Regions from separate parts of the Lactococcus sp. KTH0-1S genome, predicted to be linked through region 2. Evidence: riboswitches for the same ligand, from Rfam matches in the RefSeq annotation. Region 2 holds a riboswitch; the other holds the start of a gene.
What was found. A riboswitch is a leader RNA that binds a small molecule or an ion and turns the genes downstream of it on or off. The one in region 2 is predicted to bind thiamine pyrophosphate.
Positions count from the first base shown of each region.

Region 1: another riboswitch for thiamine pyrophosphate. It lies ahead of thiT (energy-coupled thiamine transporter ThiT); the one in region 2 lies ahead of thiM (hydroxyethylthiazole kinase).

Region 1 is NZ_CP195165.1:306,836-312,967, reverse strand. Features, by position in the region: gene ACRYLU_RS01600 (MetQ/NlpA family ABC transporter substrate-binding protein) at 1-491, opposite strand, end outside; gene ACRYLU_RS01595 (MetQ/NlpA family ABC transporter substrate-binding protein) at 635-1,495, opposite strand; TPP riboswitch at 2,078-2,177, shown strand; gene thiT (energy-coupled thiamine transporter ThiT) at 2,224-2,772, shown strand; gene ACRYLU_RS01585 (aminoacyl-tRNA deacylase) at 2,865-3,341, shown strand; gene ACRYLU_RS01580 (biotin transporter BioY) at 3,452-4,000, shown strand; gene ACRYLU_RS01575 (DUF3397 domain-containing protein) at 4,024-4,380, shown strand; gene ACRYLU_RS01570 (YdbC family protein) at 4,407-4,625, opposite strand; gene ACRYLU_RS01565 (UDP-N-acetylglucosamine 1-carboxyvinyltransferase) at 4,671-5,936, opposite strand; gene lmrD (multidrug efflux ABC transporter LmrCD subunit D) at 6,113-6,132, opposite strand, start outside.
Region 2 is NZ_CP195165.1:1,254,690-1,260,821, forward strand. Features, by position in the region: gene thiD (bifunctional hydroxymethylpyrimidine kinase/phosphomethylpyrimidine kinase) at 1-274, opposite strand, end outside; gene thiM (hydroxyethylthiazole kinase) at 288-1,040, opposite strand; TPP riboswitch at 1,121-1,223, opposite strand; gene ACRYLU_RS06165 (glycosyltransferase family protein) at 1,325-3,799, opposite strand; gene wecB (non-hydrolyzing UDP-N-acetylglucosamine 2-epimerase) at 3,789-4,877, opposite strand; gene ACRYLU_RS06175 (hypothetical protein) at 5,403-6,080, shown strand.

The DNA of each region.
Region 1 (6,132 bases), 950 kb from region 2:
ATTAATCCCGCAGACTTCAAGACATAAAGGGCACGACTTTCGTTAGAAGCATCATTTGGTACCGCAATGGTCCCACCCTCTTTGATATCTGAAATATTTTTGAGTTGTTTTGAGTAAACACTGATTGGCGAAATCACTGTATCCCCAATCGCCACTAAATTGCCATTATTTGCTTTATTCCATGCTTTTAAAAAAGCATAATGTTGAAAGGCATTTAAGTCAATATCGCCATTTTTCAATGCTGTATTTGGCTGAGTATAATCCGTAAAGTGTGTAAATTTCAAAGTAATTCCATATTTATCTTTAGCAGTTTTAGATACCGTTTGCCAAATGCTGTCATCTTCTTTTGTTCCTGTCATTATCCCAATTTTCACTGTTTTATTTACCGTTTTATTTGCTTGAGATTTTTGACCAAAGCCGATAAATGCAGCAATAGCTACAATAACAACAACAATTATTCCAATAATTATATTACGATTTCTAGGATTCATAATCTTCTCCAATTTCTACTGACCAAACCGTTCGTAATCAGTTTGAGTCTTCTGTCAGTAAAATTTATTAGCCCTAAGGCAGAAATTTCTAAAGTAGAAATTTCCAAAGTTTTCACCTAACCGTTACTTTTTAACGAAATTACTTAGTCGAGTTTTAATCCCCAAGCAGCAATTTTTCTCTTATCAGGATAAGCTTTCTCAATTGCTTTTTTCGTTGCTTCAGTTTGGTAGGCTTTGACAACTTCTTTATAAATTTTGTTATTAGCATCTTTTTTATTTGCAACGATAATATTAATCCACTGCTCGCTATCTTTGTTTACAGGTTCAGTATAAATAGACTCTTCAACCGTTAATTTTGCTGTTGTTGCAAAATCGTCATTAATTACTGCCGCTGTAATTGAATCAAGCGCACGCGGTGTTTGTGCCGCATCTAATTCTTTAATGACCAAATTTTTTGGATTTGAATTAATATCTTTAACCGTTGCAAGTGTGTCACCTGAGACAGAAAGGCCAATCAAACCAGCATTCTTCAAGACATAAAGTGCGCGACTTTCATTTGAAGCGTCATTAGGTACTGCAATTGTATCTCCTGATTTAATTTGGCTCAATGAAGTAATTTTTTTAGAATAAAGGCGAATGGGTGAAATTGTTGTATTACCAATTGCTTTCAAATCACCGTCATTAGCTTTATTCCAAGCATTCAAGAAAGCATAATGTTGGAAGGCATTCAAATCAATATCGCCGTTTTTCAAAGCTGTATTTGGTTGTGTATAATCTGTAAAATGAGTGAATTTTAAAGTAATTCCATATTTATCTTTAGCTGTTTTAGAAACAGTTGACCAAATGGCATCATCTTCTTTTGTTCCTGTCATTATTCCAATATTCACAGTTTTATTTGCCGTTTTACTTCCACCAGATTTATGATTAAAACCGAAAAATGCAGCGATAGCAACAATTACAACAACAATAACGACAATTAAAATATTTCTGTTTCTTGGATTCATTTCTTCTCCCTTTTTTCTAATTGATTTATTTTTCAAAATCAATTATTCCCCTTTTGATAAACTTTTTACATCTATTAGAAAAATTAACCGTGCACCTGTTAATTTTTCTAAATCTAAACAAATTCTTCAAGATAAAGCGCTCATGCTAAATAAAAATAGCTCATTTCATATAAAGAAACGAGCTATATCGTGGTACCATTCTTGATTTAAGCACTTTTTAGTTCACTGAAAATTTTCAGGTCCCAAAGGCAACTTTCAAGTTCAATAACGAGAACCATTCCGTCAAGAGCTTAGTTAAACCTCACTCTTGCTACGCTTATCAAGCCATTTTCATTGCTTCACTCAGGCTTGCTCTCACCGCTACAAGCTCTCTGTGCTGACCTTCACAATTACTTACTCGACCGCTTTTATTTTGTCCGAATTTGTGTATAGACTTATTCTAACAGACTTTCGTTTTTTTTGAATTATTGATTTTTTATGTTGCCTTAAATATTTTTTAAGTTTAATTTATAAAATAGATTAACAATCTTAAAAAAATGCTTTTCAACTTAAAATGTGCTAAACTTAATGAGTAAAAATAAATATTTGCACAATGGGTCTATTGACAAAACTGTCAGTAGCGAGAAATACCATCTGACCTGATCTGGGTAATGCCAGCGTAGGAATGTGTTAAGACAAATGTCTAATTTCTAACCCTCCTTTTGTGCGCATCAAAAAGGAGTTTTTTTATGTCTAATTCTAAGTTCAATGTCCGTTTGTTAACGGAAATTGCCTTCATGGCGGCCCTCGCCTTCATCATTAGTCTTATTCCAAATACTGTTTATGGCTGGATTATTGTTGAAATCGCCTGTATCCCAATTCTTATTCTCAGTTTTCGTCGCGGCCTAACAGCTGGACTTGTCGGTGGATTAATCTGGGGAATTCTGTCAATGATTACTGGACACGCTTATATTTTAACCTTGTCTCAAGCTTTTCTTGAATATCTCATCGCCCCTGTTTCACTTGGAATTGCTGGACTTTTCCGCCAAAAAACAGCCCCTCTAAAACTTGCACCAGTTCTTTTGGGAACTTTTGTTGCTGTTCTTCTTAAATACTTCTTCCATTTTATTGCCGGAATCATTTTCTGGAGCCAATACGCTTGGAAAGGTTGGGGAGCCGTGGCTTATTCTCTTGCCGTCAATGGAATCAGCGGAATCTTAACGGCTATTGCTGCATTTGTCATTTTGATCATTTTCGTCAAAAAATTCCCTAAACTTTTCATTTATAGCAATTACTAATAAAATCTGTCAGTAACTTTTACAAAAAATAAAATCTGTCAGTAAAATTACTTTATCTTGTCAGTCAGCACAAATTCTTCTATAATAAAGCTATGTCTAAAAAGCAAAAATTAAAGAAAACACTTGTAGAACAAATTCTTGATAAGGCAAAAATTGAGCATACTGGACTTGCTATTAACGCTTTAGAAAGTAATAGCCTCCCTGAGGATATCAGTCGCAGTGATATTTATAAAACACTAGCACTAATCGGCGATAAAACTGGCCCTGTCATTGGCATTCTTCCACTGACAGAGCATTTATCAGAAAAAAAATTGGCCAAAGTTTCGGGCAATAAAAAAGTAAGCATGATTCCTCAAAAAGACTTGCAAAAAACGACAGGTTATATTCACGGTGCAAATAATCCTGTGGGGATTTGGCAAAATAAAAAATTCCCAATTTTTATTGATTCTATTGCCTTAGAGCACGACTTTATCGTTTGTTCAGCTGGCGAAGTTGGGCGTAGCATAAAAATCGCTCCTAAAGTCCTTGCTGACTTTGTTCATGCTCAATTTGTCGAAATTAGAGAATAAAATTACTGACAGAATTTCTGTCAGTAATTTTTTGTTTATTAGAGCAAGAGTTTGCAAAAATTCTTCTTTTTTAGTATATTTTATTTTATACATAAAACAAAGGATTCTTAATGCAAAATACAAAATTATATTCTTTAACCCTAATTGCTCTTGGTGCAGCAATTATTGCGGTTCTATCTCCTCTGTCTATCCCAATTGGTATTGTGCCCGTCACCTTACAAACACTTGCCGTAGGACTTGTTGCCACAGTACTAAAAGCGCGTGAAACTTTTTTTGCTATCTTACTCTATCTCCTGTTAGGATTTATTGGAATTCCCGTATTCACTGGAGGGACATCAGGAATTGCGGTTCTTTTTGGTCCAACAGGTGGTTTTCTAATTGCCTTTTTAATAATGGGAACCCTTATTTCTTTTGGCCTTCATCAAATTAATTATAAGACCATCCCTGCTTTTATCATAAATATTGTAGGACACCTGCTTATGTTAGTTATCGGAACATTGTGGCTCAAATTTTTTATCAATGTCGACTGGTCATTGGCCTTAAAGCTTGGATTCACACCATTTGTCATTGTTGAAATTATTAAAGCTGTCCTTGTCACTCTCTTTGGCTTAGCACTTATTCGTGCACTTTCTCACACAAATAAATACTTTACAAACTAAGGCAAAACCGATACAATTAGTCTATGTTTATAAAAGTACTTATGGCGCTTTATCCCCTTATTGTCTTTATTGCATTGGTTTTCATTTTCAAGTTTTTTAGACTTCGTCACTTAACCAATCGCAAACTAAAAATTCCAGATGTTTTTACAATATTTCTCATCTTAGGGATGCAAATTTTTTCTAAAAATGTTACAAGTATCAGCATCATTCCATACTACCTGCTAATCATTTCTGGCTTAGCGCTTGTTTTGTTGTTGCTTGATTTGCTTTATTATAAACAATTTACCTATCGTCGCTTTTTAAAACTCTGGTGGCGCTTGACCTTCTTTATTACTTTGATTATTTATCTTATCCTTATTGTGATAACATTTACCCATTAAAAAAAAGCCCTGAAATCTCAGGGCTTTTATTTATTTCCTAATTCTTTTAAGAGAACACCAAATTCTTCTTCAGATAAAGTAATTCCTTTACCCATTTTTTCATGGTCAGGTGACCAAGTACGAATGTCATATTTAGGTTCAGCATCATTCCAAGAAACACGATTTAATTCTTTACGCCAACCTTTTGCATTTTCAGAGAGAACAATCAATTCTTCAATGATTTCAAATTTTAATTTATCAGCCATCTTATTTCCTTTCTCATTAGTCTATACGAAAATAAATCACTTTTGTCACTCTTCAATCAATTGAATATCTACACCAACAGCAGTCAATTTTTCAATGATGTGGTCATAACCACGTAGGATAAACTCAATATTAGAGATTTTTGTAGTTCCACTGGCAATAATTCCAGCAGTAACCAAAGCCGCACCAGCACGTAAGTCAGTTGCTTGAACACAACTACCAGTTAATTCATTAGGAGCGTCATAAATAATTCGATCGTCTAAAACAGAAATATTAGCACCCATACGAGCTAATTCAGGGACATGATTGACACGTTTTTGATAAATCGTATCAACAATTGAACCACGACCTTTTGCTTTCAATAAAAGTGGTGTAATTGGTTGTTGCAAATCCGTCGCAAACCCTGGGTAAGGAACAGAAGTAATATTGACTGACTTTAGATTTTCTGATTTATGAACTTCAATACTATCTTCACGAATGGTCAAACCTACACCCATTTCTTCAAGTTTAGCAATGAAAGATTCCAAGTGTTCATAAATAACATTTTCAATGATGACACCATCTCCCATAGCAGCAGCTAAGGCAAGATAAGTTCCTGCTTCAATACGGTCAGGAATCACTGTATGTTGAGCTCCATGCATTTCATCCACTCCAGTAATGCGGATAATGTCAGTTCCAGCTCCTCGAACTTGTGCGCCCATATTATTTAGAAGTGTCGCCACATCAATAATCTCAGGTTCACGGGCAGCATTTTCAATGATAGTTAAACCTTTTGCACGACTAGCAGCAAGCATTGTATTAATTGTTGCCCCAACGGAAACAACATCCATATAAATGGTTGTTCCAACTAATGAATCACCAATTACTTCTAAGTGCTCAGCTTCTTCTTCTTGAATCTTCTTAGCCCCTAGAGCTTTAAAGGCTTTATCATGTAAATCCGTTGGACGAGGGCCTAAATCACAGCCACCAGGCAAGCCTACTGTTGCCTGACCAAAACGTCCCAAAAGTGCCCCATTGAAATAATAAGAAGCACGTAAAGAGTTGATTTTTCCATAAGGAAGGGGACGAGAAACAACACTGCGTGTATCAATCACAAGTCGTCCTTCTTCAAGATTTCGTTCAATTTTTGCTCCCATGATTTCCATGATTTCGACTAAACTTGCGACATCAGAAATATCTGGAACTCCTTCAAGCGTTACAACATCGTTAGCTAAGATAGTTGCTGGAATCAAAGCGACTACTGAATTTTTTGCGCCAGAAATTGGGATGGTTCCTGAAATACGCTTCCCACCATTAATTACTATTTTTTTCATATTATTTCAAAATCACTTTTCACATTTTTATTGTCTTAAAAAAATTATATTTTTAAGAACCGCTCTCTATTTTAACATTTTATAGTAGTTTTTCATAGACTTTTTTATCTAAATAAAAAATCACAGCTAAAATTTTAACTGTGATTTTATTTTCCATTGCTTAACTGAATAATCTCTTATTCAAAAACAAATTGAT
Region 2 (6,132 bases):
TTACCGCTTCAACTTGAGCAGTATCAAAAAGTGCCCCCGTTTTAGCTGCCGAAATTTCCAAATCAGAAAATACTGAGTCAAATTGAGCCAAAATAAAAGCCTTATTTGTCGGTAAAATTTCTTGTACCCCATAGGTATTTTGCGCTGTCAACCCTGTCACAATCGTTGCCGAATATACTTTTTGATTATGAAAAGTTTTCAGGTCGGCATTTATACCAGCCCCACCAGAAGAATCAATTCCAGCGATTGTCACAACTTGAGAAACATCAATCATTTCTTTTTCTCCCTTACATAACCTCTTGCGTCGCTTGATAAATTTTATCAAGAAGACGATTCACAAAATTTCCTGGTAGATTTTCTACTTGCTCAGTAGCTTTCACACCAGATTCACCGAAGAATTCTGTCGCTTCATGAGCGGCCTTAAATAAATCATCAGATACGGCCGCAAAAGTTCCAACAATTGCTGACAACATATCCCCACAGCCAACATTAATTTTGAAAAATGGACTATCAGTTTCAACAAATAATTCCTCAAACCCATTAGAAATAACATCAACTTTTCCAGTTTGAACAATGACTGCACCTGTTTTTTGAGCAGCAACTCGCGCGTGCTCAACTCCTAAATTTGACTCAAGTGCATCAATTCCTTTGTTCAAGCTCTCTTTATCAGCAAACCAAGCAATTTCTGCTGAATTCCCACGAATGATATCAAATTTCACCTCTTGCATTAATCTTTTGACAAAATTTGCTCTAAAAGGGACATTGACAGCAACTGGGTCCAAAATTAAGGGTTTGTGCTTTTGATTTGCTAACTGACAAATAGTCAGAAAAAGCGGATAATCCTTTTCTGAAATGGTACCAATATTAACCACTACAGCATCTGCAATTTCAACTAAAGTTTCACTTTCTGAAATTTCTGCAGTCATTAATGGTGAACCACCAGCAAAACTAATCGCATCTGCAACTCTTTGTGGAGTTACAAAATTCGCTAAATTTAAGATAAGTGGTTGTTTTTCTTGAATCTTTTCTAAAATTGGCATCAAAAAACTCCTTTATAGACACAAGGAGGGCTCTAGTATGATAAGAAAGTAAGCTAAAAGATTTTCATAAAGAAAATACAATTAAAACTCGGACACATTCTTACGCAGGTCTTAACCTGTTCAAGTCTGATGGTCTTTCTCAACCGGTAATTTTAGTTTTTACCAGTACCCATTGTGTGATAGATTTATTTTTAAAACTACAACTACTCTAACATATTTAAACTAAAAAAACTAATTTCGCAAATCTACAAAAGAAAAAACCTAGCCCAAAAGGCAGGTTTTTCTTATTTTTTATGCTCATCAATATGAGGGTCAACACTTTCTTCTTGACGATTAGTTTTTACCCAATCATTTTTAGAGTTGAAATATCGAATGGCTGACTGCGGATAAATTTGAGTTAAAATAAGTAGAAATTTCGTCAGATTAACCGTATCTTTCACTAGATCCCACACCCTTGTTTTTTCTTGAGATTTTCCTTTGTTATAAAGAATAGCCCATACAAAATTCACAAAGATAATATAAATTGACATCACGATAAAAAGCACAACAACAATTTTAAGTGATTGAGTAATCCCTGATAGGATAGCAGAATTAACAATCATAATCAGTGTATAAATTACAATGATATATTCAATTCCCATTAGCCAAGGTTTCAGTAGGGTCATCAATAATTCAAACTTCTGTTTATTCTGCAATTTTTTTGACCGAATCGTCGGCAAAATATATTTTGAAGATTGAATATTTCCCTGTGCCCACCGCACTCGTTGTTTAACCAAAGCCTCATTATCATTGATAATCCCTGTTTGTTCAATGTAAATATCATCGAATTGAGCATTTTTAACTTCAATATCTGACAGAAAGAGACGAGTTGATAAATCAAAATCTTCAACAAGTGAATCTGTCCAAGGCTCTTCATTCAATGCCTGAAGAGTACTTAATTTACAGAACTGCCCATTTCCACCAAAAGCAACTGTATTGGTCAAAGTCCGAAACATCTGTGTCGCATTGATAATTTCAGAAAATTCCAAGTCTTGTGAAGCATCTTTAAGCAAATTGGCAACACGAACCTTGGATTGTAAACCAGTAAGCTTAGCATCATGATTGAAAGCCATATTTACTTTTTCAAAATAATTGTTATCAAGTTTTGTATCGGCATCAATTATCGCAATAAGAACATCCTCCGGAGCAATTCCAGCTTCTTGAATTTGCTCACTAATTTGATAATAAGCCCAATTCAAAGCCGTCCCTTTTCCTTTTTGCGCATTAGGTTTAATACGTCTTAGAACATTCAATCGAGAATCTTGAATTTCAGAAATTTTTTCTAAGGTCCGATCATCACTTGCATCATCAATAACAGTCACTACCAAATTCTCATAATTATTTTTCAAAATACTTTTCAAAGTCGTTTGAATAACCGATTCTTCATTCAAACACGGAATCAAAACATAAATATGAAATTGTTTTTTTATTTTCTCATCTTTGAAATCTAATGCCGTTATCTTTTGTCTTTTATTGTATGAATACCATAAAATAACGACTTCTACCGTATAGTAAAGAAATACGAAAACTGAAAAAATAAAGAAAATATAATTGATACGGTCAAAAATATCAAAAACCAAATAACTTTGTTTCCAATAATGATATCTTACAATATATAAATAGAGGAAAGGCAAGCTTGAACCAATATATAGCAATATCTTGGTTCTTGGTCTGATAAATTTTTTCAAACCTGTATAGATTGTCAAAAGCATAATCACAACAACTTCAAAAATTTGTAGTGCAAAATAACTATTGAAGATTTTGTTATTAAAATGAATAAAATTAGTCGGTGGATTAAGAAGGAAAAGATAAGCATAAACTCCCAGAACAACCAGTATTAATACATAAATTGGTTTTAATGACAGTATCTTTTTCTTTGATTTTTCTCCCTTATATCCAATAACTAAAGCAAAAGCAATAATTGGTAGGACGAATTGAGAAAATACAGTCAATCCTTCTATCCAGTGAGCCAAAAAGACATTATAATTAAGCTCAATACTATTAAAGAAACCTTCTTGAGCAAAATTAAAGGTAATATTTACTTGAGTTCCTGAATAAACGATTAATGCAACGATGTAGACAACTAAGAGCACATAAACCGTGTATTTGATATTCTTTCCTAATTGTTTGGCATCAATCCCACTAAATTTACAAAAACTCAAATACATGATTGGCATAAATGGTACGATAAGATACCTGATATCCATATTACTGACAATCGAGAAATCAAACCCCTGATGTTCAACCAAGAATTTAATAATGAATTGAATCGTTATAATTGGCAATGTAAGAAACCACAAAGAAGCAATCAATGTTGCTAATTTATAAATTAACCTCTTCTTTGTTGAAACATAATAAGCTAAAGCACAACAAAGTAAAATGAAGAAAGCAATCAAAAATCGGAAGGAAAATAACTGCGGAACAGCATGTTCCCCACCTATGAGGTAAGTTAAGGAAACGATTAAGCGATTGGAACCATACATCAGGAAACCAAAGACACCGAGAATACTCAAATTTCTGACTGAATTCGGAATTTTTTCGCTATCCATAATGATAAAAAATGAGCTAAGCATCAATGGAGCCACAAAAAATAGAATGGTATAGAATTTTTCTCTAGATGTAAAATTTGATAAGCGAAAAATGAACTCAAAATTAAAAAGAAAGATAAAAATGAGACAAACAGACTGGAAAGACTTTAGATTAATTTTTTTATTTTTCATTTAGGATATTAATAATCTGTAAGGAAGTCGTACCATCACCATAAGGATTCTTACTCCCTGACATCCTTTCATATTTAGTCTTGTCTGTCAGTAAAGTCCGAGTCTCATTAACAATATTTTCTTTTGAAGTCCCCACAAGTTTTAAAGTACAAGCCAGTATACCTTCGGGTCTTTCAGTTGTATCACGTAAAACAAGCACTGGAATTCCTAAGAAAGCCGCTTCTTCTTGAATTCCACCAGAGTCAGTTAAAATCAACTCGGCATGACGCATCACATTATGAAAGTTAATTGTATCCAGCGGGTCAATGATTTTAATATTACTATGTTGCAGTAATTTTTGCGCTTTTTCACGAATGATTGGATTCATATGAATTGGATAAATGATTTTATGTGTTTCTTTAAATTCATCAGCAATCTCTGCAATTCCCTCAAAAATTTCTTCTAAATCACTCAAATTTTCACGACGGTGAGCTGTCACTAAAATCATTTTCTTGTCGGCTTGCCATGATAAAGCTTCATTCGTATAATCACCCTTTAAAGTATACTGAAACATATCTATAGCACTGTTCCCAACTACAAAAATCTGATTTTTTGGCTTACCTTCTTTTAAAAGATTTTCTTTCGTCATTTTTGTTGGTGTAAAATGATAATCAGCCATCAAACCAACAATTTGACGATTCATTTCTTCAGGAAATGGTGAAAATTTATTGTAAGTTCGCAAACCTGCTTCAATATGTGCCAACTTTATCTGATTAAAATAAGCAACCAAACTTCCAGCCAAAGTAGCTGCAGTATCACCATGAACTAAGATAACATCTGGTTGTTCCTTTTTAATAATTGGGTCAAGACCGCTAATTGATCCTGCCACAATTTCTGATAAACCAGAATATTTTTCCATGATTTTTAAATCGTAATCAACTTCCACAGAAAATTCATCTAAAAGTTCATTGAGCATTTCTTTGTGCTGCCCTGTGTTAACCAGAACAATTGGATTCCCTTGTCTTTTCGCTTCTTGAATTACCGGATAAACTTTAATAAATTCTGGTCTAGTTCCAAAAATAAATAGTAATTTTTTCATCTCCACCTCACTCATATATTATTATTAATTTTATTACCTATATGTAATATATCCATTAAATGTACATTATATACTACTTCATTTATATTCTAATAAATATTAGACTCAAGAGCAAATATATTGTATGAAATAAGATTAATTTAGAAACTATTAGCATACTAACCTATTATAAAAATACCAAAATCAAATAAATTTTGTAATTATTTGCTGACATTTATTGATTATATCTGACAAAAAATTTTTATTAGTACTTAATTCATCTTTTGTAGACAGTCATTGTCAAAAAAAAAAGAGATAAATTCTCTTTCTTTAAAATATATTCAATTGAAATTTTGTGAGTTTTGATTTATTTTTAAGTCTGAAAATACAAGATATTCTTTAATCTCAAAAAAAATTAACAATGAGCTCTTCACTTTAAAGATACACAAATCATTATCGATTATAATAAAAATATTATAAAATAAGATTATAGTTATATATCATGGTTTACTTTTTAATTTTTTAATGATGAGAAAGGAGTCTCCTATGAATACAAACAAGCAATCAACAACTTTTAACTATTATTTCAACATCACTGATAAAATGAAAAACTTTATTAAAAATAGTGGCACTAATCCATTTGTCGAGTTTGAAAATAGACAAGATTATCAGCCTATTTTCGATAATAAGCGACAAGTCGGATTGACAATCAATTCAGACACTAGTCAAACAGAACATGAAATTGCTAATTTTTCACTCACCTTACCAGGTTACCACTTTGAAGGTTGGAAAATTGTTCGCGATAGTCATTATGTGATCCCGCATAATATCTCCCGCGAGCAAGCTGCACTCTACGCTGGTGAAAATTCTGCCTTGCACAAAACAGGAATAAGCCCCGATTTCCTTTGGACTGCAGGTGATTATCTTCAAAATGTTGGTAAAGAATATGATATATATGCCCAGTGGACTCCTTTAGAATACGAAGTTCGCTATTCTTCTCGTACAATAAACAAGGTCGAACTCTCCTGGACCCACCCCTCAGATGTACGAACAGTTGAAAAAAATTTGATTCCCTATCTAAAACCCGAGTTGCGTGGCTACGACTTTGCCGGCTGGACAAGCATCATCGATTCCACTGAACAAACAATTTTTGAACCCTATACGATTATTCCTGCTGGTATTGGGCCAGTAAAACTTATTGCTCTATTTGAAGAAGTATTTTGAAAATTTGAGACTCATAGATAGCAAAAAAAAATACTACCAAGAAAAGACTTGG